DNA from 2 places in the Hydrogenophaga sp. T66 genome. Region 2 is predicted to be linked to the other one. Evidence: riboswitches for the same ligand, from Rfam matches in the RefSeq annotation. Region 2 holds a riboswitch; the other holds the start of a gene.
The links. Region 2 has a riboswitch for S-adenosylmethionine ahead of metX (homoserine O-succinyltransferase MetX). Riboswitches for the same ligand answer to the same signal wherever they lie in the genome.

Region 1 (15,200 bases), on a different contig from region 2:
CAGCGTGAGACGTCTGGTGCCTGCTTGAGCCGTCCGGAAAACCACTCGCGGTAGTGAACCGGGGACTTGTAATGGTCGTGAACCAGATGCGGCAGTGAATCAACCAAATCGAGCCACGATCGCTTGATGGCCAGGTGCTCAGCAGCCCAGTCCAGCAGCTTATATGTGAGCTTGTCCTTCAGTTTGTCGGGGGTCGAAAATGCGGCGTTAGGTAGTTTCAGTTCAGCGGGCAGGAGGCGGGGGATCTGCTGGCGGGCGATGCCGTAGGCCTCGAAGGTTTCGATGAGGCGCTTGGCCTGGGCGCGGGCAGGGTCCAGGCAGTCGCGCAGCAGGTTCCAGGCTTTCCCCAGTAGACCGATCACACCTGTGGCTTCGCCGACGATCGACATGCTCAGGCCACCTCGTCGATCAGGGCTTCGGCCAGGTGGGCTTGGGTGTTCTGGCGGGCGGCGAGCCGCCGGCGCAGATCAGCGCAAAGGCGGCGCGAGGATTCGACAAGAGCGACTATTCGAAGCTGTTCTGCGAGTGGTGGTAGCGGGACAAGCAGCTCCGCTTGCTTTTGAATGCTCACTTGGTTTCGTGTCGTTTGCTCCATGACTCTTTCAAGCTGGTTTTGCCAAACAGGACTCATAAAAGCAAAGAAAAGATAGCTCGCGTCAAGGGCACAAGCATTGGTTCGGTAGAACGTCACTGACGTTCCAAGAAGAAATGGGGCAGCATCGCCTTCCACCAATGCAACCCGCCCTACCGTAGCGTTGTGAGTAAGGAGCACATCCCCACCCTTTGCCCAACCCTTGTTCAGCTGCGCTGCTCGTTGCTCATTCAGCTTCGAACATGTATCCCATTTGATGCCACCGCCTGCGATGTCTTTTGCCGAGACAAACGTAACCCCTTCTGGACCAAATTCGTCGCTCCTTGGGTAGAGGGAGCCGTGATTTCCGTCGGCATAGTCCACTATGACGTTCAAGTCATAAAGGTCTTGAATTGAAATCCACTCCCATGTGAGCGGCACCCCCGGCAGATCGCTTTCAATGCCGGTGACACGCGTTCGGCGGAGGATTTTCCGCCGTCGTTTTGTACCCTCTGGTAGGGCGGGAGGGTCGAGCAAGATAGTCCCTGCCTTCCCATCACTGGGTAGCTGCTTAGTAAGCAAGCCACGCATGGCGAGCTGCAGGATGGTTTGCTCCAGGGCGTCGATGGCTTCGGGGCGATCGAGCAGGAGGTCGAAGTGGGTGGCGACGCGTTGCCAGTTGTCGGCCAGTTCCTCGGGGGAGGTGCTGGCGGTCAGCGCGCCCAGCAGGGTTTGCACGAGCTGGGTGTGTTGCCCGGCTTCGAGCTGGCCCTTGGCTTCAAGGGCGTCGCACAGGCGCATGAGTTCTTCGACACTGGCGACGATGCGGGTCTGCTCCGCGGCAGGCGGCAAAGCGATAACGCCCTGGAAGAAATTTGCGTCGTTGATCGCGGGATACGCAACGCCGACAGCTTTACTGTTCACGTATTCCGTAAACGGTCGACTACGTAGGTAATGCAACAAATACTTGGGCAAGACCCCGGTATGTGGGTGCATGACCGCGAATGCTGTGCTGGCGATGGCTCTTGGTGAGTAGTCATGCTCAATGACAGCAATGTTCTTGAGGTATGGGCGAATCGTCGAATAGATCACCGTACCCATCGAGACGTTCTTTCTCGCACGGGATGGAGCGTCGGCAGCTTCCAATACTTGAACCTGAGCAGCGACGCGCCCTCCAAGATTGTCAATCGAAGCAACATCGATGTAGCTAAACGACGACGACGGTTCACCTTGGCCTAAACCGTGAGTCACCTCGGGTATGCGTACCCACTCCCAGCTATCAGGCAAGGAAAACGGCTTTTCCTCCTCAGCAATCGGCACTGGCGGCTTGTCCCGCTTGATCTTTCCTTCGGCAATCAGCCGGTCTTTCTCCGCCCGAATCTTCTTCAGCAGCTCGCTCGCAGGTTCGTCTCTCGCGTCCTGCGGCACCAACTTGCCCTGCACCGCCAGCGTCAAGATCACTTCACGCAGCTTGGCCACGCCACCGGGCGCGGTGGCCATCAACTCAAAGTGCTGCACCAGTGGCGGATGCAGGGCACTGAGGTACTTGGCGCTGGGTTCGCGGGCTTCCATCACCGCATTCATGCGCGCGCCCCGCTCAGCGACTCGGCCAGGATGGCCTTGAGTTGGTCGCGCAGGGCCTGCGCCTCGGCCTGCAGGCTGGCGTAGCGGCGCAGCAGCTCGTCCGGGTCGTGGGTTTCTTGTTCGGGGGCGTGCGGGTTCTTCTGGTCAAGGTTGAAGTTGGCGGCCTTGATCTGGTCGATGCCGACCTTCCAGGCGCGTTCGTTCTCGACCCGTACGGCAAAGCCGTCGGCCTCGCTGCCCCACCAGGCCTTCTCGGCGTCGAACTCTTCGATGCGGATGGGCTTGGTCTTGTTGTAGCTCTTCACGCCGTCGGGGTAGGGGTGTTCGTAGTACCAGATGTGCTGCGTGGGCTGGCCCTTGGTGAAGAACAGCAGGTTGGTCTTGATACCGGTGTAGGGGGCGAACACCCCGTTGGGCAGGCGCACGATGGTGTGCAGGTTGCACTCGGTCAGCAGCTGTTCTTTGATACGGGTTTTGACACCCTCGCCAAACAGCGTGCCGTCGGGCAACACCAGGGCTGCGCGACCGTTGGCCTTGAGGATGTGCTTGATGAGCACCAGGAACAGGTCGGCCGTTTCCTTGGTACGAACATCGGCCGGGAAGCCCTGTTCGATGCCCGGCTCTTCAATGCCGCCGAAAGGCGGGTTAGTCAGCACCACATCCACTCGATCGGCCGGGGTGTAATCGCGCAGCGGGCGGGCCAGGGTGTTGTCGTGACGGATCTGGCTGGGAACCTCGATGCCGTGCAGCATCAGGTTGGTGATGCACAGCATGTGAGGCAACTGCTTCTTTTCCACACCGCGGATGCTGGCTTGCAGCTGGGCCGCGTCGGCTTCGTTCTTGACCTGCTTGCGCAGGTGCTCAATGGCGCAGACCAGGAAGCCGCCTGTGCCAGTGGCTGGGTCCATGACCACCTCGCCCAGCTGCGGGTTGACCATGTCCACCATGAACTGGGTGACCGCCCGCGGGGTGTAGAACTCGCCGGCGTTGCCCGCGCTTTGCAGGTCGCGCAGGATCTTCTCGTAGAGGTCGTTGAACTGGTGGCGCTCGCTCTGACGGTTGAAGTCGATGGCGTTGAGCTTGTTGATCACCTGCCGCAGCAGCTGCCCGCTCTTCATGTAGTTGAAGGCGTCTTCAAATACGCCGCGCACCACATAGCCGCGCGGGTTGCGTACCGGGTCGGCCGGCAGGTTCTTCAGGGTGACGAACAACTCGGTGTTGACGAAGTCCAGCAGGTCATCGCCGGTGATGCCTTCGGGGTCGGCGGCCCAGTTGCGCCAGCGCATGCTCTCGGGCATGGGGCTCTTGTAGTCGTCGCGGGTGAGTTCGAGTTCTTCTTCCAGCGCGTCGAACACTTTGAGGAACAGCAGCCAGGTCAGTTGCGAGATGCGCTGGGCGTCACCGTCCACGCCAGAGTCCTGGCGCATGACGTCCTGGATGGATTTGATTACGGGGGAGAGGTTGGACATCTTCAGGTAGCAAACACTTCTTGCCGGTGGAAACGAAGATAGGGAACGTGTTGGCCGGTCACATTACGCAGCTTCAGCGCGCTATGAATACCAAGCAGCTGGGCGTCCACTACCGACAAACGCGGAGATAGGGTGATGCGACCGTCGTCCTGGAATGTGATCAGCCCTGCGTCAAACGCAGCGTCGAGGTGTGCTGCCAGCAACAAACCGTTGTATGGGTCGGTTTTTTCCGCTGGGGTTGCGTCTTTCCAGGGCTTGATGTGAGAGGCGCGCAACAGTACGGTGGTTTTCAGGCCCGTCACGGCGCAGCCTTTCCACTGCTTCAGCAGGGCATCGCGAAACTGATCGTGCCCCACGCGGCGCTTGTCAATCGCGCTTTCATCCTTCCCCTCCAGCGGGAGTAGCGCTTCCATTGAGCCTGGAGCTGCCGCTGGTTCGGCGAGGGCGGGCTTGCATTCTAGGAAGTCCAAGGCGGCTTCAAGTGCATGCACAGACTCAAACGTACAGCCCCAGCCATAGCAGATCGGGTTCTGTCCGCGGTGCATGCGTTGGGGAAAGTGCCGCATGTTGCTGGAGTGGTAGTAGGTATCCCCCACGCGAAGGCCAGATGACTTTAGCTCCCACCCGGCGATGTCCGAGTCTGGGTGCGTGATCAGCGCAGTCTCGCCGTTCTTCGAGGTTAGGTTGAGGTAGACAGGGGTGTCGTTAGCTCTCTGGAATCCTCGCTTCTTCTTCGTTTCGTGGATGACACGGTAGCCTCGTCGACGTAGGGTTTCGTCGATCTCTTCGATAAGAATCATGGAGCTGATTAGGGATGATTCGGTGGGGGTACGTAAAGCTCACGCTCCAGCGCGCGCAGGGCCGAGAGGTATTGCTGCCGACCGCCAAACGCCCGAACGAGCTCGGCCGGCAGGCCCAGCTGGTTGACGGGGGGTAGGGTCAGTACGTTGCTGGCTTCTAGCGTGGTGATGCCTTCGTCGGCGTATTTGTCGAGCAAGGCTTCGATGACTTGCCTGGCCATGGGGCCGTACTGGGTGAAGACGTTGCGCCTCTTCACGCGGCTGGCACGCTCACGCCGCGTGAGTGGCGGCTGGTCGTAGGCCACATGGAGCAGCAGGTCGAATGGATCCAGGTCTTTCCCGACCTCATCAGCCAAGGCCTCGATGAGCACACCCTGCCTTTCAAGCTCATCGATCAGCGCCGCCTTGCGGTCGGCGTCGTTCCAGGCCTGAAGAAACTTGTCGAGCGAGTCGTATTGGCGCTTGAGGTTGATGCGGGTGTAGTCGCGCAGACTCTCTGTGATCAGCTTGCCGTCGGCGTTGAGGTACTGCACACGCTCTCGCGCGACAGACACCGGGACCGTACCCCCCACGACATACTTTTTGGGCTCTGAGTTGTCACCGTCGCCGGATCCCGGGGCATCGGGACTTAGGTGCGGTTGATCGTCGCCCGGTTGAGTCGGCTTGACTGGGTCAACTTCCATGGGCGCGTCAATGGCATCTCCTTCCGCGGGAACATAGATCTGCACCGGTTCACCGTCGAAAGCAGGATCGGCGAAATTCTCCGTCGCGCGCTTGAAGTCCATGATGGTGAACCACGACTTGCCCAGGTCCTCCCGTAGACGGGTGCCGCGGCCGATGATCTGCTTGAACAGCGTCATCGACTTGATGTTCTGGTCCAGCACGATCAGCTTGCAGGTTTGCGCATCCACCCCGGTGCTCATGAGCTTGGAGGTAGTGGCGATCACCGGATAGGTCTTCTCGGGGTCGATGAAGTTATCGAGTTCGCGCTTGCCTTCCTGGTTGTCACCGGTGATCTGAACGACGTACTTGGGGTTGGTAGCGCAGATGTCGGCATTGGCGTTGGCCAAAGCCTGCCGCATGCGTGCCGCGTGGTCGATGTCTTCGCAGAACACGATGGTTTTGGCGTATCGATCGGTCGCCTTGAGGTACTCGGTGACCTTGGCGGCAACTACCTCATCGCGCTTCTGCAGCACGAGCTTGCGGTTCATGTCGGTGCCGGTGTAAACGCGGTCCTCGATCAGGTTGCCAGCGTTGTCTCGCATACCTTCGGTCGGGCGCCAGCCGAAGGTGTCGCGGTCCAGGTCGATGCGAATCACCTTGTAAGGCGCGAGGTAGCCGTCCTCAATGCCTTGTTTGAGGCTGTAGGTGTAGATGGGATCGCCGAAATAGTGGCTGTTGGAGACCTCTTCGGTTTCTTTGGGCGTGGCCGTCAAGCCCACCTGGGTTGCGCTGCTGAAGTAGGTCAGGATCTCTCGCCAGGCCGAGTCCTCGGCGGCACTGCCACGGTGACATTCGTCCACCACGATGAGGTCGAAAAAGTCAGGCGAGAACTGCTTGTAGATATTGCTTTCTTCTTCTGTGCCGGTGACAGCTTGGTACAGCGACAGGTAGATCTCGTAGCTCTTGTCGACCTGCTTGGTGGTCTTGTTGACGGCGAGGGTGACTTCTTCCGTGTTTGACTGGCCATTCGCGTCGACTCGCTCAACGCCCTTGGCATTGGGACTGAGCTTGGCCATGGCGCCCTTGAACGGACGAAAGTCGTTGACCATGGTCTGGTCGATCAGGATGTTGCGGTCTGCCAGAAACAGGATGCGCTTCTTCGCACCACTCTTCCAGAGGCGCCAGATGATCTGGAACGCGGTGTAGGTCTTGCCGGTGCCAGTAGCCATGACCAGCATTACCCGGTTCTGCCCACCAGCGATAGCTTCCACCGTACGGTTGATGGCGTTGAGCTGGTAGTAGCGGGGCGTCTTGCTGGGCGAGTAGTCGAACGCGGCAATTCGCTCGACCTCGGGTGTCCAGCCTTTCCAAGTGCAGTAACGCTGCCACAGGTCCGCTGGCGAGGGGAACTCTTCCAGGGAGAGGTTTTGCTCCAGCACACCCGTAGCTAGGGTCGCGTCACGGAAGACAAAGCCGTCACCGTTGCTGGCGAAGCTGAAGGGCACGTTCAGCAGTTCCGCGTATTGGATGGCCTGACCCATCCCCGCCCCCATCGCGTGCTTGTTGTCTTTGGCCTCGACGACGGCCAGGGGGATGTTGGCCTTGTAGAACAGGGCGTAGTCGGCGCGCAGAACAGTACCCTTATCGCGCTGAGCCTTCTGGCCGCGGACTACCACTCGACCTGCACGCAGTGGGAACTCGCGATAGATCTGGTCCATGCCATTCCAGCCAGACTTCTCCATGGCTGGCCGTATGAACTTGTCGCAGATGTCACTCTCGCTCAGATCTTTTTTGCTCATGCCTCTCCTGTCGGTACTTTGCTGATTGTCTCGTCAGCACTCGATCGAATCTTTGAACGAGCTTGATTATGAGGTAGGAGTTTCCGCGGCTTGTACCTCAGGCGCTGGTCTTTACGAGTGGCACGTATTACTGTTTGTTGGTAACCCTATAACTTACGTTCGGGCGTTAAATCTTGGCGTTTACGCACGCCGGGAGATCGCGTAGCGGCCGAGTCTGCTGGGGACAGCCCATCGAGTTAGGTAGATTCCTGTTCCGGAGTGCCAATTCTGCAGCGAAAGTGGACTTCACTGCCAACAAAAAGACCCTTCGTCCCGAGCCGTTTAGCCTTGGTGGCTCAAGGAAAAATTACGAGGCTGCGTTGAACACGGACCGCGTTGACTTCAGCTGCTTCATCGAATGTCAAAAGAGCCAGATGAAGCGGTAGCACAAAAGCATCAGGATCAATGACTCGCCTAAGTGAGTCGGCCTGTCCGTCGTTTTTGCAGAGAATCATCAAGTCGATATCCGCTGCATCTGGGTCATTTCGAGCAACCGAGCCGAAAAGATGCCATTGAGTTCCTTCGGCCGCCGGTCCAAGTGAGGTGGCAAGCTCGCGAAGGCGGGTGATTACGCGATGCCTAATCACTTAGATAGCCGGCCCATTAGTTGGCGAAACGTTAAAGCCTGCGCTCCAATCGACCTGGCGGCCGCCTCAGCTTGGTCGGTGATAGATCCGTAGCTCGATGACTTGACGACGACATCAAAATGTCCAAACTGATCCTTTGCGTTGCGAACGTCCTCTGCACTCATGTTGTATGTGTCAATAACCCCAACGATGAGCCCTGCGCCGCTCCTTTGATCGACTTTGAAGACCCTATCGTAGACGTATGAGACGCGGGCGACGTTTGTGTGCTGTTTCATCGCGTTGATGAAAAATCCCATGCTTTTGTCCCGATAGGTTCCCGCGTCTTTTGTGGAGGCTGCTCTAGAGACATCGCCCAGCGTTCCGAACGCGGCAGATGCTGCGTGGATGCGGTCGATGGCCGAGCCGCTCCAAAGCGCTTTAGAAGGGATGTTCACTACCAATTGTGGCGTAATGGCGCCGAGAAAGAGAGGCTCGACGTCCGCTAGCCGAACAACATCTTTTACACCCAAGACTGCAACATTAAACGTATATCCGCTCTCCGACCTAACGACTAAGAAACCCCCTGGCGTTCGATCGATTATCTCGAATCGTTGTTCGATTAGCTTGCCTATTGCCCAATCGGTCACATTTCCGCTCATTCGTCAATCCTTCAAAATCTTTGACAACTCGTTGGGGAAGCGAGAAGCATCTTCTCTATTTCCTTCGATATGGAAGGCCTCTAGGTCGTCAATGTGCTGCCGGAACCGCTCCAACGTCGCTTTCTCATCGCCACTAAGCAAATGGCGGTTGGTATCTAGGATCGCGAGGATTCGCCTGTTGTTGGGAAGGATGCTCGTCAGCATCTTGCGCTTCCACTGCTCTGCTGCGCCGCTTTCTGGATTGTGGGCGGCATCTATGTGAGGACCATACTGAATAAAGATAGCTTGATTTTCCTCTAAGAGCGGTTCCACTACGTCGCGAGCTCTACTACGATCATCAAACTTTACCGCACCGAATAGCCCTTGGAGCTTGTTCGCGTGCTCGCGTTTCCAGCCCAGCATCATCTGGTCCGGGTATGCGTCTGGCGCCTTATCCACCTTCGTATGGCAGTTTGCGCAAAGCATGACCAGGTTCTCAAATGCTCCACGCTCTTCCTTGCTGAGATCGGACTTCGTTCGAGGCCCGCCATCGGTGGCTGCAAACACATGCGCCATCTCTGCGATGTGAATGGACACGCCCGATGCATCTACGAACAGTTCGTTCGAGCAACTTGGATTTTGGCAATAGCCGGCCGATGCGGCGAAAAGTCGGCGCTGTGTATGCGCATTAGGCGATGCAGCGCCTCTGGAGCAAGCCATCTTGGTATTCCTGTGATCTCGTGTCACTGCAATCTTGGTATCGGACCCATAGCCGAAGAAGAGATCGCTGACCAGTTTTCCTATGGCAGCTCCCAGCCTACAGCGGTTTTCGGAAGCCTAACGGGATGGGCTTGTTCGTTGCCATCACCTCCAGCGTGCGGAGGGCTGCTCGGGACCTGATAGCAAAACAGGGTGGCATTCAGCTGCGCCAGCCCTCAAGGCCAGTAGTACAGCCTAGCGGCTTGGAACCCTAAAGACGACACTCACCGGGCCGCTGCCCTGGTGCGACTCGTAAATTGCTCGCCCCTGATAGGTAAACGGTGCCGCCTTTCCGCCGGCCAACTTGCCATCCCGGATGAATAGGTGAATTGCAATGCCGCGCCGCTCATGCTCGATGATCTCCCGACCTCTTTTGCTTTCCGGCGTTGTCGTATTCTGGCTTTGCCAGTGGAAGCGATGCTCGTCGATCCAGTGGTCCAGGTACTTATGTTGCTCCGCCTTGCCCTGCTTGTTCAGGGTCACCAGCAGCACATGCGCCTTCTTGTCGTTCAGCGTCACATGCCCCACGTTCCAGCTACCCGGGTTGAATACTTCGCCGAACAGCGCGGGGATTTCCTCACGCTGAAAGCTCTGTCCGATGGCCAGGTCCAGTGGGTCGACAACGCCGCGTAGCCGCGCCAGAGTGCGCATTTCGTCGTTAGCCGGCATATCCTCGTAGGCTGGGTTATTGGCCTTCAGGACGTACTGACCTTCGCTGGTCTTGGTCACCACCCGCAGTAGGTACTGGTTGTCGCCGGATTCGTCCTGTCGCTCTACAGCCACAACGCTCCCGGTGATCCAGCCAGCTCGGGTGGGACTGATCAGCTCCAGCAGCAGGTAGTCACCGTCACGCACGGGGTTCTTGCCGCCGTCCATGGAGTTGCCAGTGGCCCGGGCAATGAAGTGCCGGCTTGGGTCGAGCGGGCCGTACGCTGCCGGCAGCGTGCGATGTTCTTCGGAGTCGGTGCGCCCCGTCTTGAAGTGGCCGCAGGCGATTTTTAGATTCGGGAAGTACGGCACTTCCACGGTGTCGCGGCGCTTGGCGGGGAACGGCACTACGTCGCTCGCGGCACGCTGGGGCTCCAGCCGAACTTCGTAGGACGCCAAGCGGTAGTCCACCAGCTCCTGCAGCATCGGGGCCAGCGCGGGCGCCAGCTCTACAGGCACGCTTTGTGTCAGCGCAAAGTTAGATCCTTCCAGCTTGAAGGGCGCCGTTGTGCCCGGAGGGCGATTTCCGCCCGTCCACGCCCTGACTGGGTTATCGCGCCAGTAGCGTACCCATGCAGCGTCCACAGCGGCGAGCTCACTTATCTCTGCTGGCAGGTCGGCCAGCAAGGGCCGGCGCCGATCCAGCACACCGCGGGACCGCTGCGCCAGCACCTCTAGCGGCACAGGCTGGCGGAGGCCATCGACTTCGAGTAGCGCCTCCAGCAGCACCATCTTGAAGCTCTTGGTTATTGCGGTGACCTCGACTTCGCGCAGCAGCGCCTGGAACTGATCTGCCACCGTTGATTCCAGCTCGGAGAGGTCGCCCATCGTCCTGACCAGCGCAAACCACTGTCCAGCCTGTTGTCGCATGGCCTGCACGCTGCTGCCTGATCGATAAAACTCGCTGAGCGTGGGGCGCCGGCCGAGCACGTCCCGCAAGGCTTCGTAGTCTTTCTGCGGTCCTGAGCTGTCCAGCGATTTCAGGAAGTCGATGATCGCCAGGTCGTAGTTGACGTAACAGCCTGCCGGCAAGTCCAGCGCGTGCCGCTCCGCCTTGCGCGCAAACTCGGCCATAGCCTGATAGGTGGAGCCCACGCCGAACAATGCTTGCGGCTTCTGCAGAAAGCTGTGGTGGTTGCCTATGAAGTCCAGTACCACCAGATGTTGCTTGCCTTCACTGCGGCGCAGGCCGCGGCCCAGTTGCTGCAGGAACAGGATCTTTGACTCGGTGGGCCGCAGCATCATCACCGTGTCGATACTCGGCAGGTCGACTCCCTCGTTGAACAGGTCCACCGAGAACACCACTTGCAGCGTTCCGGCGTGCAGCTTCTCCAAGGCCTGTGCGCGGCCGAGGGTGGAACCCGCATACACCGCGGCCGCCGACACGCCGGCGCGGTTGAACTGCTCGGCCATGTAGTCGGCGTGACGCGTCGAGACGCAGAATGCCAGCGTGCGCCGCTGGGCCTTGCTGCGCCACTCGCGCAGGGCGTGGCGCGCTCGGGCCAGCGTGGCCAGCTTATTGGACAACTGCTCCGGGTCGAACCGCCCGTTGCGCCAGGGTACTTCGCGGTAATCGACAGACTCGTCCTGGATACCGTGGTACTGGAAGGGCGCCAGCAGACCAGCCTGGATACCGGCGAACAGGTGGCAGCTGTAGACCAGGTTGTCGTCGCACAGCGAGAGGATGTCGGACTGGTCGGTACGGTCTGGCGTAGCCGTAAGCCCGAGCAGAAACGAAGGGGCGAAGTGCGCCAGCAGCCGTCGGTAGGTGCCAGCAGCTGCGTGGTGGAATTCGTCGATGACGACGTAGTCGAAGTGCTGCGGCGCAAACCTCTCCAGATGCTCGGCCTTGGCCAGCGTCTGCACCGAGGCACACAACACGTCGACGTCGGCGTCCCGGCTGCGTCCCGTGTAGTAGCCCACTCGCTTCTTCGGCAGGATGCGGACAAAGGTGGCCGCCGCCTGGCCCAGGATCTCTTCGCGGTGCGCGACAAACAGGATGCGCCGCGCTCCCATGCGCACGGCATCGAAAGCTGCCAGCCAGGTCTTGCCCAGGCCTGTGGCCAGCACCACCAGGCCGCGCCGGTAGCCGCCTTCGCGGCTGGCAGTTAGGGCCGCCAGCGCTTCTTGCTGGATCTTCGTAGGTTCGGGCGGTGCCTCCTGCTCATGGCTGCCGGGCGCGATCGATCTCGATGGCGGAAGCCGCCGCTGCTCGTAGGTCTCGATCCAGGCATCCGAGAGCGCCACGGTTTTCGGGTGATCGAACAACTCGTCGAAGCGGTGCCGGGCTTCAAGAAAGCCTGAGTCATCGGGGTAGACGACGCGGTAGTTCCACTCCAGCCCATCCTGCAAAGCCTGTCGGCTGATGTTGCTCGAGCCGATGAACGCCGTTCCTGCGGTGAGCGATTGCCCTTCGAGCTTGGCGAAGATGTAGGCCTTGAGGTGAAAGCTGCCTTCCTGCGTGGTGTAGACGCGCACCTCGGCGCCGCGCTCCTGTAACAGCAGCAACAAGCGCAAGGCCTCGGGGTCGGTGATGTCGAGGTAGTCGCTGGTGAGTACACGGACGCGCCGCGGCGCACCGCTCTCGACCATTGACTCCAGATCGGGCAGCAATAGCCTCAGGCCTGTGGTCTTGATGAACGCGACCGCCAGGTCGGCCTGCGTGGCCCAGGTGAACGCTTCCGACAGGTGAGGCAGGAAGTGGTCGGCACCCCCCGTTACCAGCCGCTGGCTCGGCCCTGGCTTACGGGTGGCCAGAGCGTTAGTCCAGCGCTCGGTTCGATCGGGCCGCTGGTCGTCGGTGAGCCACACGTCGACCTCATGCACATCGGGCCATCGGCTGAACCACTGCCGCAGGGTAGTCTCGTCGGCATCAGTGAACCGCCGCCCGCCATGATCGCGCTCGCCGGTGCCGTGCTTGAAGCTGACGTAAAGCGTGCCACCGGGACGCAGCGCGCGCCACAGCCGGTCGAGGGTGGCTGGTATTGCGGACAGCGGTACGTGGAGCAGACTGGCGCAGCACCAGATGCCATCAAACGTTTCGGCTTCGTCGATATCGTCGAAGCGACGAACTGCGACTTTGAACCCGCAGTGGGTGCTGGCTAGACGCGCCAACTCTGGGGATGCATCGAAAGCGGTTACCTGGAAGCCGGCCCCGGAAAATGCCTTGGCATCACGTCCCGAGCCGCAGCCAGCATCAAGGATGTGGGCTCCAGGCTTTAAGCGAGCCAGGAACCGTTGGTGAATCGCTGCCATGTCCACGCCGACTGTCGAGCCGAAAAACTCGGCCGCGAACTGTTTGTAGTACTGATCGGTGTGGTCCATTCCCTGGGTGTCTTTATGGAGGATGACTCTGCCATCAAGCGTACCAGGCAAGACAGAAGTCGCGCGGTGATCGGAACGGAGATTGCAGACGCACTCCGAACTGTCGGGCCATCCTTCAGTCGGCTGTTTGTTCAATCTGCCGACAGCTTTGCGGCCATGAGGTTGGGGTCGCGGTTAGGCGCGCTGGATGGGCATATGGATATAAGTGACAGACCATAGAAAGCTCTTCGAGTCGAGGGCCGATGCTGCGTTTCGCTTGGTTATCCATCAGAACCACATTCGCATCCGCGTCCACCTTGCCCGAATTGGCAGGTTGGCATCGTCATCGGCCCAACTCGTGATGTCTCTCAATTCATAACGGTCGAGGGCGTAGCGGTGGACCACAGGCAGGTCGCGCCTGCTCAAGATAGCTCACAGCTCATATCCCTAAATCTCACGACGCTGCAAACCCTCATTGGGAAACTGCTCCTCGCCTACTTAGCATCGCCCCAACGGCATCCAAAGCCGAGGGAGCAGATTCATGACATGGTGGAAGTGGACCGTCCAGATTGGACTGGTCGCGTGGTGCGTGGCTGCGTCGACATCATTCGCCCAGAACGTGGGTGATGTGGTCAGTGGGCATGTGGCCATTCTTCAGGTCCGCAGCGGCGCGACAGTGGCCAAGATTCCACTGCCCGCAGGTACCTGGGAGATTACGGACTCCGTCCTGCGCAAGTCCACCGGAAACCAGGCGGCGGACCTGCGCGAGGTTCGACTGATCCAAGTAAGCAAGGATGATCAGGGACCGGTGCTGCAACATGCGCTGGAGATCATCATGAAGGTGGATGGTCCCAACATTCGGTGGAATGACGAACCCTGCAAGATCTCCCCAGTGCTGGCCATGAACAACTACGGCACCCGCCTGTTCCAGCAGAAGTGTCTGACGCTGATTCCGGACCGGTTTCTGCAAAACAACAACGGCTCTACGCAACGTCTGCTCGCCACGCTGGCGCAGAGGGGTGTCCGTCACGACTTCAACGCGCTCACCTTGTCGTACACCCGCTATGGCGACTTTGGTTACTTCCTGATCGTCCGGCAGTTCTTCTTCCCGTCCCGCTACGGACAAGAGAACCCCCGTATCGGCATCCTCAACGAGTCACCGTGGCACCCGAGCCAAGTGGCCATCAATCCCCAGCGGAAGAAACTGGTGGATGCGATCTTCCGGTATGGAGAGCAGATAGCGCCGGCTCTGGACAAGGCCTACCTGCGCGAGGAGGTTGGCTCTATAGGAGCCTTCGAGATGAATTGAATGCCGTGAAGCTATCGGTACAGACTAGGAGCGATGTCTGCATTGCAGCGAAAGCAGACGTTGTTGTACTTAGTGGCTCGAAGGCATTTCGGCAGTTTGCCGATCGCTTGCTACCGCGATTCAGCCCCGATTGGGGCTGAGGTTCCGATAGATCCAAATGATTGGAGGCGTCGATGCGAGCGCCCCCAAAAGTCTCACTTGACCCGCTTAATGTCGCTGTAGGCTCCGCCCGTCTTCAGGGTCACGGTAACGTCAGCTTGTCCCCGGTTGCGCCAGAACCAGCCATGGTTACCGGTAAAAGCCGCCACCAGTTCGCCTTCATCAGCGACCACCGCACGGCCCTTTTCGTAGCTGATGGATTTCCCAAGGGCATCGCCGTGGGTGTCGAAGTTCACCACGCCGCCCTGGACAGTCCACGCGAACAGGGCCTTCTCGCCTTCCTTCATCTTCATCTTGATTTCGGTGTCCTGACCCGGGGTGAGGGTGAAGGACAGTTCATCGCGCCATTGCGCGGTGGCAGTGGCCGCAGGCGCGGCGGGCTGACTTGCTGTGGCCACAACGGCAGGAGCCGCAGGAGCGGTGGCCTCGTTGCCGGTCTGTGCCGGCGCAGCACTCGGCGCTGCATTGGCGGCCTTGGTGGCGGCTTCGTCCTCGGCCGCTTCCTGGGCCAGACGGGTCTTGATCTCGCCCATCTCGGTCAGCCCGAGCGCGCGACCGATGCCGGTGGGATCCACCCCGTACTCGGACGGGAGGACCACGGTGAAGAGAAGGATCACGGCAGAGACGGCCGCGATGACGGTGGAACGGATCAGCTGCCGGGTCGAGGGCAGTTCGGCGCGGGAGGGGATGTCGCTGTTGTACATGGTGTTCACTCTCGAATTCATGGGGAGACGATGTAGCCGGTCAGTTGCAAGCCCACCAGGATGAATCCTGCGGACATCATGACCACGTTGGCGCTGTAGGCATAACGCGCAAAGCCTGCGGTGCGGCGC
Region 2 (15,200 bases):
ACGCCGTGCTCTTCCTGCACGACCTCACCCGCGCCGACGACCCGGCTTACGTCGCCGCCGATGACACCATCGCCGCCGGCCTGCCCGAAGGCGTGCCGGTGGTGCACGTGGCCAACAAGCGCGACCAGCGCCCGGACGCTTCTGTCCCCGGTGGCTGGCTGGCGCTGTCCGCGCGCCACGGCCAGGGCCTCGACGCCCTGCGCCAGCGGCTGCTCCAGCTCGCCGGCTGGCAGCCCGCGGGTGAGGGCCTGTTCATGGCGCGCGAGCGCCACGTGCAGGCGCTGCACCGCGTCGCCAGCCATCTCGCGCAGGCCGACGACTGCCTGCGCGTGGCCGCCGAGGCCCTGGACCTGTTGGCCGAGGAGCTGCGCCTGGCGCAGCAGGCGCTGGGCGACATCACCGGCGAATTCACCGCCGACGACCTGCTCGGGGTCATCTTTTCGCGTTTTTGCATCGGCAAGTGACGCGCCGCCGCACCGCTGGGGCGGCTGTTTGCGCCGCTGGGTGTGAAAGGCGTGAGAAGGCGTTTCCGTGAACTTGCGCACGCGGGCTCGCCGCGGTTAACTTGCGGCATGAGCGTGATTCCCATCACGGCCGGCAAGGCCGACATCCAGGCACTGGCGCGGGCGATGCGGCAGAGCAACGCGCTGGACGCCGTGCCCCTGACGCTGAGCGAAGCCCAGTGGAGCGTGCTGGCCGGCTACCTCACGCCGGTGCTGCTCAAGCAGGGACAGCCCTTGATCGAGCAGGGCGTGAAGGACCGCACCGTGTTTTTTGTGGAGAGCGGATCGCTGACCGTGCACTACGAAGACAGCCACGACCGCATCCGCATCGCCGTGGTCGGCGAAGGCTCGATGCTCGGCGAGGGCGCTTTCTTCTCCCACCTGCCGCGCAGCGCTACCGTCACCGCCAGCGCCGATTGCCGCCTGTGGTGCCTCGCACCGCTGCGCTTCCGGGAGCTGGGCACCCGACAGCCCGAAATCGCGCTCGAGCTCACCGTGGCCATGTCGGCGGTGCTCGCGCGGCGCATGTACAACAAGCCCAAGCGGGTGGCGGTCACCTGACACGCCCCCACCGCCGCGCCATCCCGCCTGTCACACAACCCACCCCACGCCATGCACGCCGCCACCATGTCGTTCAAGTCCTGGTTTGCTGAAAAGACCGCCGCCGCGTTCGGTCGCGGCGCGCTGGCGCGCGCGCGGCAGACCTTCCGCGAGACCACGCTGCCGCTGATCTCGCCGCGCAAGGGCCGCCGCATCCTGCGCCGGGAACAGTTGTTTGCGATCGTGCGCGAGTCGCTGATCCGCGGTGGCGTGCTCTCCACCAGCTACAGCTTCAAGGTGCTCAACACCGACCCCAACGGCGACAGCTTTCTGGTGTTGATCGACCTGGCCCTCGGGCCTCGCGATCTGGCGGATGAGTACCTGCTGGAGATCGAGCGCTGGATCCAGCAGAGCGCCCAGGCGCGTCACCAGATGGCGGTGCGTTCGGTCTACTGGCGCCGCCGCCCGCCGTCGGACCAAGTCGGCACCGCGCTGCGCGCCGCCATGGTGGCCCAGAGCCGCCGCGAGGCCGAGCGCGGCCAGTCCAGCCCCATGCCGCTGACCTCCAGCCCGATGCCCTTGCATTCCGCGCCCCAGCCGCTGACCGCGATCCCGCGGCCCCCCGTGACCGCGCGCAGCGGCCCGCCGCAGGCGGTGAGCGACGACGAGGTCGCGGCGTTTCGCCGCGCGCTGCAGGCCACGCCGGCCCCGGCCTATCCGTCGCCAGAGCAGGCCCGCCAATCCATGCCGCCGATGAGCGACGGCACCAGCGACTTCGCGGCCTTGAGCGAAACCCAGTACGGCAAACTCTGACCGCGCGGCCGCCACCGGCGGTGACCGGCCTTCACAGCCGGTGCGCAGCGGCCGGCACTCAGTGGCCGTCGAAATTCACCAGGGTGAACAGCGCCAGTCCGCTGTCACGCAGCTTGGCGGACCCGCCCAGCTCGGGCAAATCGACGATGGCCGCGCCTTCGGTGACCGTGGCGCCCAGCTTTTCCAGCAACCGCCGGCCCGCCATCATGGTGCCGCCGGTGGCGATCAGGTCGTCGATCAGCAGCACCCGGTCGCCGGGCTTGACGGCGTCGGTGTGCAGTTCGACCGTGGCGCTGCCGTACTCCAGCTCGTAGGTTTCCTCGACCGTGGTGAACGGCAGCTTGCCCTTCTTGCGAATGGGCACGAAGCCCACGCCGAGTTCATACGCCAGCACCGAGCCGATGATGAAGCCGCGCGCGTCCAGCCCGGCCACCACCGTCGGGCGCAGGGCGGGGTCCATGTAGCGGTGCACGAAGGTGTCGATCAGCACGCGGAAGACCTTGGGGTCTTGCAGCAGCGGCGTGATGTCGCGGAACTGAACACCCGGCGCGGGCCAGTCGGGCACGGTGCGGATGTGGGAGCGAAGGTAGGCGGCGGTGTCCATGCGCGCATTATGAAGACAGCCCCGCGCGACTCGAGGTCGGGCGGGGCTGTGGGGGGCCGCACAGCCCCGGGAGGCCGTGCGCCGCGGCGTCAGGCCAGCGGCTTGAACTGGTAGCCGCTGCCGGCGGCCTCCAGGGTGCCGATGGCCGGCGCGGGGAAGTGGAAGCCGCCCATGGCGGACTTGTCCTTCACCAGCTGGTCAAACAGGCGGCGGCGCACCTGGCGAGCGAGCTCGGCGTCCATGTCGAAGGTGACGGCCCAGTCGGGGCTGCGGGCAAACAGCGACGGCACGTTGGTGACGTCGGCCACGTACATGAACGACTGGCCCTTGGAGCGCACGTTGAACACGCTCATGCCCGGCGTGTGGCCGAAGGCCGGCGCGGACTGGATGCCCGGCGCGAGTTCGGCGCCCGGCTCAAAGCGGACGATGCGGTCGGCGCCATAGCCGCCGAACACGCGCTTGGCGTTGGCCGCGGCGCCCTGGGCGGCCGGCGGCAGCGCGGCGACGCGGGCGTCGTCCATCCAGAAGGCCATCTCGGGGGCGGGCACGTGGATCTTGGCCTTGGGGAACACCTGCGAGCCGTCTTTGTTGAGCAGGCCGTTGATGTGGTCGCCGTGGAAGTGGCTGATGATGACGTGGTCGATGCTGGCGATGTCGTGGCCCGCGGCGGCGAGGTTGGCCTTGAGGCGGCCGGTGGTGGGCGGGCCGTTGTCGGCGAAGCCGGTGTCGATCAGGAACTTGGTGTTGCCGCTGACGATGAGGTAGGGCGTGAAGGGAATGTCCACGTACGCGGTGGGCAGGTTCTGCGACGCCAGCAGGGCCTTGACCTGCTCCAGCGGCGCGTTGCGCACGAACTCGTCACCCAGCGGGCGGCGCACCACGCCGTCGTTGACGGCGATCACCTCGATGTCACCGACCTTCAGGCGCGCGAAACCCGGGCTCGGCGGCGTGGGGCTGCCGAGGTCGGGGCTGTTTTGCGACAGCACGGAGGTGAAGGTGAGCGCGGTGGCACCGGCGATGCCGGCCCCCAGAAACAGTCGGCGGTCCATGCGGGAGTCTCCTGGTGGGTGGAAGGAAAGCCCCGCAGGATACCGAGCGGTCACCCGACGACTCGCCGGTCGAGGAATGCCCCGCGGCGGCGCCCGGAATTGCGCGGCGCCGTGAACCGCGATCGGGGGACAGCGGGCGCCGCCGGCCGGGGTCGGTCAGCCCGTCAGCAGCTTGGCTTCGGCCAAGGCCAGCGCCGGCGCCTTGCCGCCGATGACCAGGGTGTCGCCGCCCCCGAGCACGGTGTCGTCGTCCACCGGCGCGGGCTGCCCGCTGGCGCGGCGCAGGCTCACCGGGCGCACGCCCATTGCCGGCAGCGCGAGGCTGCCCAGCGTCTTGCCCGCATTGCGGCCGCCCGCGGGCAGCGTCACGGTGGTCAGGCGCTCGGTCTCCAGGTCGTCCACCGTGTCGTCGTCGGCGCCGTGGAAATAGCCGCGCAGCAGGTTGTAGCGGGCGTCGCGCTGGTCTTGCACGACCCGGATCACGCGCCGCATCGGCACACCGACCAGCGCCAGCGCGTGGCTGGCCAGCATCAGGCTGGCCTCGATCGCTTCGGGCACCACCTCGGTGGCGCCGGCCCCGCGCAGCTTTTCCAGGTCGATGTCGTCCACCGTGCGCACCACCACCGGCACCTGCGGCGCCTGCTCCCGGGCGTGGTGCAGCACCTTCAGCGCACTCGCGGTGTCGAGGTAGGTCACCACCACCGCGCTGGCGCGGTGCAGGCCGGCGGCCATCAGCGCCTGCAGCCGGGCCGCGTCGCCAAACACCACCGAATGTCCGGCCGCGGCGGCCTGGCGCACGCGGTCGGGGTCGAGGTCCAGCGCCATGTAGGGAATGCCTTCGCCTTCCAGCAGCCGCGCGAGGTTTTGCCCGCAGCGGCCATAGCCGCAGATGATCACGTGCTTGTCGGCGTTGATCGCCTTGCGCGCGATGGTGGTCATCTGCACCGACTGCATCAGCCAGTCGCTGCCCACCAGCCGCGTGACGATGCGGTTGGCATACATGATCAGGAAAGGGGTGGCGAGCATGGAGATCACCATGCTCGCCAGGATCGGGTTGAACAGCGCCGGCGGCACCAGCTGGTGCTGGCCGGCCAGCGTGAGCAGCACCAGCCCGAACTCGCCCGCCTGCGACAGGTACAGCCCGGTGCGCAGGGCCGTGCCCATGGGGGCGCCGAAGGCCCGCGTCAGCCCGGTGATCACCACCAGCTTGAACGCCAGCGACGCCACCAGCAACAGCAGCACCAGCGGCCAGCGCTCAATCACCAGCCGCCAGTCCAGCAGCATGCCGATGGTGATGAAGAACAGCCCGAGCAGCACGTCGTGAAACGGCCGGATGTCGGTCTCCACCTGGTGCTTGTACTCGGTCTCGGCGATCAGCATGCCCGCGACAAACGCCCCCAGTGCCAGCGACAGCCCGGCGTGCTCGGTCAGCCAGGCCAGGCCCAGCGTGATCAGCAGCAGGTTGAGCATGAACAGTTCGTCGCTCTTGCGCCGCGCCACCAGCGTGAGCCACCAGCGCATGATCTTCTGCCCCCCGGTGAGCAGCAGCCCGAGCAGCAGCACCGCTTTCACCAAGGCCAGCGCCAGCGCGGGCAACAGCTGGTCGGGCGCGCTGCCCAGCGCCGGAATCAGCACCAGCAGCGGCACCACCGCCAAGTCCTGGAACAGCAGGATGCCCACCACCCGCTTGCCATGTTCGCTCTCCAGCTCCAGCCGCTCTGCCACGAGCTTGATGACGATGGCCGTGCTGCTCATCGCCATCACCCCGCCCAGCGCCACCGCCGCCTGCCACGACAGGTTCCACCAGCGCGGCAACAGCAGACCCAGCAGCAGCGACGCGCCGGTGGTGAACAGCAGCGTCAGCACGACCTGCGACAGACCCAACCCGAACACGTGGCGTTTCATTGCCCGCAGCTTGGGCAGGCTGAACTCCAGCCCGATCACGAACATCAGGAACACCACGCCGAATTCGGCCAGGTAGCGCACGCCCTGCGAGTTCTGCGCCAGCGCCAGCGCGTTGGGTCCGATCAGCACGCCCACCACCAGGTAGCCCAGCATCGGCGGCAGACGTGCCATGCGGCAGGCCACCACACCCAGCACCGCGGCCAGCAGGTACAGCAGCGTGAGGTCGAGGGAATTCATCCGGCCGATGTTACGCGCACCCCCCGGCGATAATCGCCGCCATGGATCAACCCCCGTTTGACGCCGCCCGCGCCGCGGCGCTGGCGCGCGACACCCTGGCGATCGAGGCCGACGCCGTGCGTGCGCTGGCCGCGCGCATCGACGAGCGCTTCGAGGCCGCGTTGCGCCTGGTGCTGGCCTGCCGGGGCCGCGTGGTCGTCATGGGCATGGGCAAGAGCGGCCACATCGGCCGCAAGCTCGCCGCCACCCTCGCCTCCACCGGCACGCCCTCGCTCTTCGTGCACCCCGCCGAGGCCAGCCACGGCGATCTCGGCATGATCACCCCGGGCGATGTCGTGCTCGCCCTGAGCAACTCCGGCGAGAGCGAAGAACTCACCGCGGTGCTGCCCTTCATCAAGCGGCTGGGCGTGCCCCTGCTGGCCTTCACCGGCCGCGCCGACTCCTCGCTGGCGCGCCACGCCGACGTCGTGCTCGACACCTCGGTGGCGCGCGAGGCCTGCCCGCACAACCTGGCCCCCACCGCCAGCACCACCGCCCAGCTCGCGCTGGGCGACGCGCTGGCCGTGGCCCTGCTCGACGCGCGCGGCTTCGCGGCCGACGACTTCGCCCGCTCCCACCCCGGCGGCTCGCTCGGCCGGCGTCTGCTCACCCGCGTGGCCGACGTCATGCGCCAGGGCGACGCCCTGCCCCGTGCGCGGCCTGACACGCCGCTCATGGAACTCATGCGCGAAACCAGCGCCAAGGGCCTGGGTCTGTGCGCCGTGGTGGGCGACGACGGGCGCGTGCTGGGCGTCTTCACCGATGGCGACCTGCGCCGGCTGATCGAGCGCGACGATGGCGGCGCGCCGTTGGCCAGCCGCCGCGCCGGCGACGTGATGCGTCCGGGCGCGCGCACCATCGGCCCCGGCGCACTGGCCGCCGAAGCCGCCGCGCTGATGGAGACCCACCGCATCAACGGCCTGCTCGTGACCGACGAGGGCGGCGTGCTGGTGGGCGCGCTCACCACCAACGACCTCCTGCGGGCCAAGGTGATCTGACGTGACCCCCGTGCTCAGCTTCGACACCGCCCTCCTGCTGCGCGCGCAGCCGGTGCGCGTGCTGTTTCTCGACGTGGACGGCGTCCTCACCGACGGCGGCCTGTACTTCAGCGAGGCCGGCGAAACCCTCAAGCGCTTTCACACGCTCGACGGCCATGGGCTCAAGCTCCTGCGCCGCGCCGGCATCGAGCCCGCCGTCGTCAGCGGTCGCGACTCGCCCGCCCTGCGTGCCCGGCTCGACGCGCTGGGCCTCATCCACCGGCGGCTGGGCACCGAAGACAAGGCCCCCGCGGCCGAGGCCCTGCTGGCCGAGCTCGGTCTTGGCTGGGGTGCCGCCGCGGCGATGGGCGACGACTGGCCCGATCTGCCGATGCTGCGCCGCGCCGCGCTGGCGCTCGTCCCCCCGGGGGCGCACGCCGAGGTGCGCGCCGTGGCCCACCACGTCACCGCCGCCGCGGCCGGGGCGGGCGCCGTGCGCGAGGCGTGCGACCTGCTGTTGATGGCGGCCGGCGTCTACGGCGCCGAACTCGAGGCGCACGCCCGGTGAGCACCGCCCCCGACGAGCCGCTCGACGACATCCTGCCCGGGCTCGACCGCAGCCCGCAGCCGGCGCGCGCTCGCCGCCGTGGTCACTGGATCGACCAGCTGTCGATCTACCTGCCGGTGCTGCTCATGGGCCTGCTCGCGCTGGCCTCTTACTGGCTGCTGCGCGCCACGCCGGCGCCCAGCGCTCCCGCCGCGCCCGCGCCGCTGACCGGCGAGCCCGACTACACCATGCGCGGCTTCTCGGTGAAATCGTTTCTGCCCGACGGGCGCCTGCAGGCCGAGGTCGCCGGCGACGAGGCCCGCCACCACCCGGACGACGACCGCGTGGAGATCGACAACGCCCGCATCCGCCGCGTGGACGAGCAGGGGCTGGTCACCATCGCCAGCGCGCGCCGGGTGATCACCAACGGCGACAACACCCGCTACCTGCTCGAAGGCGACGCCGTGGTGATCCGCGAAGCGGCCACCGGCGCCGACGGCGTGGCCCGCCCGCGGCTGGAGTTTCGCGGCCAGCGTCTGGAGATCACGCTCGATCCCGACCGCGTGCGTTCCGACAGCCCCGTGGAGCTGCGCCGCGGCAACGACCGCCTCACCGCCGACAGCCTCGACTACCGCGACGACACCCGCACCGCCGACTTCCGCGGCCGGGTCCGCGTGCAGATGCTGCCCTGAACACCCTCACCCTCCCGCTGCACTGCCCCATGAACGACGCCCCCCTCGTGGTCATCACCGGTGCCTCCAGCGGCATCGGCCAGGCCCTGGCCGCCCGCTACGCGGCCGCTGGCTGGCGGCTCGCACTGTTCGCGCGCCGCACGGCCGACGTGCAGGCCTGGGCCGACGCGCGGGGCCTTGATGCCGCGCGCTGCCGCGTCTGGGCCGCCGACGTGGCCGACACCGACAGCATCGTCACCGCCGGCCGTGCCTGCCTGGCGGCTCAGGGCGTGCCCACCGTGGTGATCGCCAACGCGGGCATCAGCGTGGGCATGGACACCGCCGAGCGCGGCGACATCGACGTGATGGCCCGCACCTTCGCCACCAACAACACCGGCCTGGCCGCCACATTCCACCCCTTCGTCGACGCCATGCGCCAGTCCGGCCGGGGCGCGCTCGTTGGCATCGCCAGCGTGGCCGCGATCCGCGGCCTGCCCGGCCACGGCGCGTACTGCGCCAGCAAGGCCGCGGTCGTCGCCTACTGCGAGAGCCTGCGCGGCGAACTGCGCGGCAGCGGTGTGTCGGTCGTCACGCTGCTGCCCGGCTATGTGGACACCCCGCTCACCCGCCAGAACCGTTACTCCATGCCCTTTCTCCTGACCGCCGAGGCCTTCGCCGACCGCGCCTTTGCCGCCATCGAGGCGCGCACGAGTTACCGCGTCATCCCCTGGCAGATGGGCGTGGTGGCCAAGCTGCTGCGCCTCCTGCCCAACGCCTGGTTCGACCGACTGCTGGCTGGCCGGCCACGCAAACACCGCCAGGGGGAGGGACGCGCATGACGCTGGACGTGGTGGTGCTGTTCTTCCTGCTGGGCGTGTTCGCCCGGCTGGTCAAGAGCGACCTGCGGCTGCCCGAGCCGCTGTACGAGACCCTGTCGATCTACCTGCTCCTGGCCATCGGCCTGAAGGGCGGCATCGAACTCAGCAAACAGCCATTGGCCGAGCTGCTGCCGCAGATGCTGGCCTGCGTGTCGCTGGGCTTCGCCATCCCCTTCGTGCTCATGCCCGCGCTGCGCCTGATCGGCCTGTCGCGCGTGGACGCCGCGGCGATGGCCGCGCACTACGGCTCGGTCAGCGTGGTCACCTTCGCGGTGGCCAGCGCCTACCTGATCGCGCAGGGCGTGCCGGCCGAGTCGCACGCCGCGCTGTGGGTGGCCATCATGGAAGCGCCCGGCATCGTGGCCGGCATCCTGCTCGCGCGTCTGGGCGCGGTGGATGCGCAAGGGCGCCCGCAGCGCGTGGCGTGGGGCGAACTGGCCCACGACGTGTTTTTCGGCAAGTCGGTGCTGCTGCTGGTGGGGGGTCTGCTGATCGGCGCCGTCATGGGTGAGGCCGGTACCGCGCCGATCGCGCCGGTGTTCAGCCAGCCGTTCAAGGGCGTGCTTGCGCTGTTCCTGCTGGAGCTCGGGCTGGTGGCGGGCGCGCGGCTGGGCGACCTGCGCCGCTACGGCGTGCGGCTCGTGCTGTTTGCCGTGGCCGCGCCGCTGCTGCTCGGCGTGGTCGGTGCCCTCACCGGCGCCGCGCTGGGCCTGAGCGTGGGCGGGACGGCCTTGCTCGCCACGCTGGCGGCCAGCGCCAGCTACATCGCCGCGCCCACGGCCATGCGCCTGGCCGTGCCCGAGGCCAACGCCGCGCTGTCCATCACCGCCGCGCTCGGCGTGACCTTCCCCTTCAACATCGTCATCGGCGTGCCGCTGTACCTGCAGATCGCGCGCGCCGTCCACGGCTGAGGAGCCCCGCATGGACAAGCATCCCCGTCAGTTGCTCGTGATCATTGCGGAGGCCGTGCTCGAGAAGCGCCTGGTGGCCGACGCGCTGCGCCTGGGCGCACAGGGCTACACCGTGCACGACGTGCGCGGCGGCAGCCGCCTGGGCGCGCGCGAAGCCCTGTGGGAGGCCGACCGCAGCATCGAGGTCAAGGTGATCTGTCCGGCCGATGTGGCCGACCAGATCGCGCAGCACGTCTTGACCACGTATGCGCCGCACCATGCCTTGTCGCTCTACTTCGCCGAGGTGGCGGTCGTGCGGGCGGAAAAGTACTGATTCCCGGGGCTGGTGCGTCCCTGACGGTGGCGACCGCCCAGCAAAAAGCCCCGGGGCTGTCGCCGCGGGGCTCGGGATGCGTCATCGGTTGGGGGCGCTGCGCCCCCGTCGATCAGTAGCCGCCGCGGCCACCGCCGCCGCCGCCGTCACGGCGACCGCCGTAGGGGCTGCGGAAACCGCCGTCACCGCCGCCGCCGTAACCGCCACCGCCGCCTTCACGGCGACCACCGCCAAAGCCGCCGCCGCCGGTGCGCGGCGGACGCGCTTCCATCGGACGTGCTTCGTTGACCACCAGACTGCGGCCGCCGAAATCCTTGCCGTGCATGCCATTGATGGCGGACTGCGCCTCAGCGTCGCTGCCCATTTCCACGAAACCGAAGCCTTTGGAGCGACCGGTCTCCCGCTCCATCATGACCTTGGCGCTGCTGACCGAGCCGAAGGCGCTGAAGGCCTGGCTGAGGTCGTCATCGCGGACCGAATACGGCAGGTTGCCGACGTACAGTTTGTTGCCCATCTCGGGGACTCCTAGAACACAGAGAGAAAGTAGCGATGGAGCCCCGGTAGCACACAGAAAAATGGGTACGCGCGAAACCAACCGATCACTGTTGACGCGGCCGCCGGCGCGGCCCGCCAGACCATTATGCGCTGAATGCCGCGCCGGCCGTGACAAATTTTCATGATGTGCAAGTGCCGCGCGACCCCGATGCGCGCTTACAACACCGCCGCCGTACAATGCTGCCCAGCGCCGATTTGTTCCGGATTGCGGGCGCTTTACAAATGCCGCTAAAAGGGGGGACCCGGTCCCGCCCTTGAACCTGTGTTCACGGCGGCACCGGGTTTTCTGTTTTCGGGCCCTGTGCGCAGGGTGTTTCCGCGTGATCGTCACACCGCAGACCTACCGCTTCACCGAGCCGCTGCCACTGCGCAGCGGGGCCGTGCTGCCGGCTTACGAGCTGGTCGTGGAAACCCACGGCACGCTCAACGCCGAGCGCTCCAACGCCGTGCTCATCTGCCACGCGCTCAATGCGTCGCACCACGTGGCCGGCCTGCTCGGCGATGAACACGGCCAGCCGGTGCCGCGCAGCGAGGGCTGGTGGCACAACATGATCGGTCCCGGCAAGCCGGTGGACACCGACCGCTGGTTCGTGATCGGGGTGAACAACCTGGGCTCGTGTTTCGGGTCCACCGGCCCGACGCACATCCACCCCGACACCGGCCAGCCCTGGGGCGCCGATTTTCCGGTCGTGACGGTAGAGGACTGGGTGGACGCGCAGGCGCGGCTGCTCGATGCGATGGGCATCGACACATTGGCCGCTGTCATGGGCGGCAGCCTCGGCGGCATGCAGACCCTGAGCTGGACCCTGCAGTACCCCGAGCGGGTGCGGCACGCGGTGGTGGTGGCCAGCGCGCCGAACCTCACGGCGGAAAACATCGCCTTCAACGAGGTGGCGCGCCGCGCCATCGTGACCGATCCTGATTTCCACGGCGGCCACTACCTGCGCCACGGCACGCTGCCGCGCCGCGGCCTGCGCATTGCCCGCATGATCGGCCACATCACGTACCTCAGCGATGACGTGATGAACGAGAAGTTCGGGCGCACGCTCAAGCCGGTCGCCGGCGAGGACCCGGCCGCCGTGGCCGACATCGCCTACCGCTACTCCACCACCGACGTCGAATTCCAGATCGAGAGCTACCTGCGCCACCAGGGCGACAAGTTCAGCGAGTACTTCGACGCCAACACCTACCTGCTCATCACGCGGGCGCTGGATTACTTCGATCCTGCCCGCGCGTTTGGAGGCGATCTGTCCCGGGCGCTGTCGGTGGCGCAGGCGAAGTTCCTGCTGGTGAGCTTCACGACCGACTGGCGTTTCTCCCCGGCCCGCAGCCGCGAGATCGTCAAGGCCCTGCTGGACAACGGCCGGGCGGTGAGCTACTGCGAGATCGACGCGCCACACGGCCACGACGCCTTCCTGCTCGACGACCCCCGCTACCACGCTGCGGTGCGCACCTACTTCGCCCACACCATCGGGGGTGCCGCATGAGCGACCAGCAGGTGCAACTCGATGCGATCGCCCGGCTGGTGCCGGTGGGCGCGCGCGTGCTCGACCTGGGCTGCGGCGACGGTGCCTTGCTGGCCCACCTGCAGGCCACGCGCGGCTGCCACGGCTACGGGGTGGAAATCGACGATGCCAAGGTGCAGGCCTGCCTGCGCCGGGGCGTGAACGTGCTCCAGCTCAACCTGGAGGGCGGTCTGGCCATGTTCGGCGACAACGCGTTCGACGTGGTGCTGCAGATCGACACGCTGCAGCACCTGCGCAACGCCGAGGTCATGTTGCGCGAGACCGCCCGGGTGGGCCGCATCGGCATCGTGGCCTTTCCGAACTTTGCCCACTGGCCGAACCGGCTGGCCGTGATGCGGGGCCGCATGCCGGTGACCAAGCGCCTGCCCTACCAGTGGTACGACACGCCCAACATCCGCGTGGGCACACACGCCGATTTCGAGGTGCTGGCGCGCAACTGCGGCCTGCGCATCGACGACAGCTTTGGCTTGCACGAAGGCCATGCCGTGCGCTGGTTGCCCAACCTGCGCGCCAGCACGGCGGTGTTCCGCATCTCGCGCTGAACCGGCCGCGCGTGGGTGACGGTCGTGGGTGACGGCCGCGGCTCCTGCGCGGGCTCAGCGGTGCGCTTCCGCCGCCGCGTCGTTGCCGAAGTCGCCGTCCAGCGCGCTCTGGCCGCCCACCAGGCCCGGGTACAGCCGGCGGAAGTCCGCCACGATCTGCGCCAGCGGCAGGTCGTCGAAGCTGCCGCGCTCGTTCACGTATTCCATGTGCCGCTGGCCGGCGCGGTCGTAGGGGTGGTAGAGCGAGTCGTGAATCCCGTCAAAGTCCAGCGGTAACAGGCCGAACTTCTCGCATAGCGACAGGTTGAAGGCTGGCGTGGCCTTGCGCCAGGCTCCGTCGATCCACAGTTCGGTGTAGCCATGCCAGATGAACACGTCGGTCTGCATGGCCTGGCGCAGCTTCTCGGTGGACAGGTGGTTCTTCACGTCGGCAAAACCCAGCCGCGCCGGAATGCCCGCCGCCCGCGCAACGGCCGCCATCAGCACCGCTTTGGGCACGCACCAGCCATGCCCGGCGGCCAACGCGGTGCTGGCGCGCATGCCGGCGGACGACAGGTCGATGCGGTAGGGGTCGTAACGCACCCCGTCGCGCACCGCGTGCACCAGCGCCACCGCCCGCTCACGCATGGTTCCCCCCGGGTCGTGGGCCCGCACGAAATCCCGGATGGCGGGGTGACCGTGGTCGATGGCGGCCGTGGCCGCCAGATGGGCCGCGGTGGGGGCGGGGGCGTTGCTCATGGGCCCGACGGTAGCAGCCAGCGCGGCCCGCTGGCGACGCCTGTGCGACGAGCGCAGGCGATGTGAGTGGGCCCTCGCATCGCACCGTGCTTTCGTGCGACCGGCCGGTCCAGTCGGCAAAAGGGCGATGAAAGCCGGCCTTTTCGCGTCTATTCGGCCCTTCAGCCGCGCGGCCCCTGGCCGATATTCCATGGACCGACCATCTACCCACCGAGGACAGACACCATGGACATGCGCAATGAAGCCAACCACCTCAACCGCGCCGACAGCGCGCGCTCTGCCGCCCAGAAGGCCAGCGCCGAATTCCTGACGTTCCGGCTCGGCGGCGAGGAATACGGCATCGACATCCTGCGGGTGCAGGAAATCCGCTCTTATGAAGAGCCGACCCGCATCGCCAACGCGCCGTCGTTCATCAAGGGCGTGGTCAACCTGCGCGGCGTGATCGTCCCGGTGGTGGACCTGCGCATCAAGCTCGGCTGCGACAAGGTGGAATACAACGGCTTCACGGTTGTGATCGTTCTGAACGTGCACGGCCGCGTCGTCGGCGCGGTGGTGGACAGCGTGTCCGACGTGCTGGAACTCGCCGGCGACGTGATCAAGCCCTCGCCCGAAATGAACACCTCGGTCGACACCAGCTTCATCACCGGCATCGCCAGCGTGGGCGAGCGCATGTTGATCCTGATGGACATCGAAGCGCTCATGTCCAGCAGCGACATGGGCCTGATGGACAGCTCCCAGTCTTTGCAGTGACGCGGCCCGGCGCGCGGCGCCGGCCCCCGACGCGTTTGCCACCGAGTGATTTCCGATGTCTGCTTCCGCTTCCCACCCCTCCGTCGCCCGCCGCCTGGCCCTGCAATCGGTCGCCCTGGTGGCGATCTCCCTGGCCGTCATCAGCGGTGTGATTGCCGTTGTCGCCGAGAGCCGCACCCGCGACCGTCTGGTTCAGACCACCGGCGACAAAGCCGCCGCCATTGCCGACGCTGTCAACGCGTTTGATACCACCGCGCGCCTGATGACCGACCGGGCGTACCGGCCGTTCCGCCAGAAGTTTGGCCCTACCCTGGAGCTGGAGGGCGGCAGCCTGAAAAACTGGGGCGTTCCGCTGAACAACGACTTCACCGAGGTCGATACGTTCAACCGCACCACCGACGGTGTAGCCACCATCTTCATGCGCAAAGGCGATGACTTCGAGCGCATCAGCACCTCGCTGAAGAAGGAAAACGGCGAACGCGCCATTGGCACCAACCTCGCGCGCACCCACCCGGCCTACCCGCTGATGCTGGAAGGCAAAACCTTTACGGGTCGCGCCGTCCTGTTCGGCAAACCCTACATGACGCACTACGAGCCGGTGCGCAACGCCCAGGGTGCCGTGGTCGGCATCCTGTTCATCGGCTTCGACCTCACCGCCTTCCAGACCTCCATCGACAAGCTGGTGGCGGAATCGCGCTTCTTCACCAGCGGCGCCACCGCCATCATCGACCCGCGCGGCAGCAACGCCGAGGCCGTGTTCGTTTCCCACCCCACCGCCGCCGGCAAGAAGGTGCTGGACGTCAACCCCCAGGCCGAAGCCATGCTCACCGCACTGCGCGACGGCGAGGCCAGCGGCTATGTGCGTGAGGCCGCGCCGCTGATCAACAGCGCGATCGACGACCCGTGGATCGTCAAGCGCAACGCCGACGGCGCGGGCTGGTGGATCGTGGCCGAGGTGTCCGACACCGAGGCCATGGCCAGCCACTGGACCACCATCTACACCTTCTGGGCGCTGCTGGGCCTGACCACCCTGGGCGTGGGCGTTGGTCTGTTCTGGCTGATCCGACGCAGCGTGAGCCAGCCGCTGGGTGACCTCACCGAC

Region 1: it holds a riboswitch for S-adenosylmethionine, as region 2 does, so the genes downstream of both, AC2D80_RS00180 (DUF3427 domain-containing protein) here and metX (homoserine O-succinyltransferase MetX) in region 2, are expected to answer to the same signal.

Annotation. Positions count from the first base shown of each region.
Region 1 is NZ_JBXVVX010000001.1:29,782-44,981, forward strand. Features, by position in the region: gene AC2D80_RS00140 (hypothetical protein) at 1-389, opposite strand, end outside; gene AC2D80_RS00145 (restriction endonuclease subunit S) at 392-2,155, opposite strand; gene AC2D80_RS00150 (type I restriction-modification system subunit M) at 2,152-3,624, opposite strand; gene AC2D80_RS00155 (HNH endonuclease) at 3,627-4,424, opposite strand; gene hsdR (EcoAI/FtnUII family type I restriction enzme subunit R) at 4,433-6,886, opposite strand; gene AC2D80_RS00165 (nucleotidyltransferase domain-containing protein) at 7,222-7,512, opposite strand; gene AC2D80_RS00170 (hypothetical protein) at 7,509-8,150, opposite strand; gene AC2D80_RS00175 (hypothetical protein) at 8,154-8,726, opposite strand; gene AC2D80_RS00180 (DUF3427 domain-containing protein) at 9,084-12,920, opposite strand; SAM-I-IV-variant riboswitch at 13,167-13,269, opposite strand; gene AC2D80_RS00185 (hypothetical protein) at 13,441-14,208, shown strand; gene AC2D80_RS00190 (transmembrane anchor protein) at 14,403-15,071, opposite strand; gene AC2D80_RS00195 (HupE/UreJ family protein) at 15,089-15,200, opposite strand, start outside.
Region 2 is NZ_JBXVVX010000003.1:269,813-285,012, forward strand. Features, by position in the region: gene mnmE (tRNA uridine-5-carboxymethylaminomethyl(34) synthesis GTPase MnmE) at 1-464, shown strand, start outside; gene AC2D80_RS13620 (Crp/Fnr family transcriptional regulator) at 573-1,064, shown strand; gene AC2D80_RS13625 (hypothetical protein) at 1,116-1,856, shown strand; gene AC2D80_RS13630 (adenine phosphoribosyltransferase) at 1,915-2,460, opposite strand; gene AC2D80_RS13635 (MBL fold metallo-hydrolase) at 2,550-3,509, opposite strand; gene AC2D80_RS13640 (cation:proton antiporter domain-containing protein) at 3,666-5,651, opposite strand; gene AC2D80_RS13645 (KpsF/GutQ family sugar-phosphate isomerase) at 5,693-6,688, shown strand; gene AC2D80_RS13650 (KdsC family phosphatase) at 6,690-7,235, shown strand; gene lptC (LPS export ABC transporter periplasmic protein LptC) at 7,232-7,906, shown strand; gene AC2D80_RS13660 (SDR family oxidoreductase) at 7,936-8,724, shown strand; gene AC2D80_RS13665 (sodium-dependent bicarbonate transport family permease) at 8,721-9,674, shown strand; gene AC2D80_RS13670 (P-II family nitrogen regulator) at 9,685-9,987, shown strand; gene AC2D80_RS13675 (RNA recognition motif domain-containing protein) at 10,100-10,501, opposite strand; SAM riboswitch at 10,720-10,792, shown strand; gene metX (homoserine O-succinyltransferase MetX) at 10,863-12,029, shown strand; gene metW (methionine biosynthesis protein MetW) at 12,026-12,610, shown strand; gene AC2D80_RS13690 (transglutaminase-like domain-containing protein) at 12,665-13,348, opposite strand; gene AC2D80_RS13695 (chemotaxis protein CheW) at 13,574-14,098, shown strand; gene AC2D80_RS13700 (methyl-accepting chemotaxis protein) at 14,154-15,200, shown strand, end outside.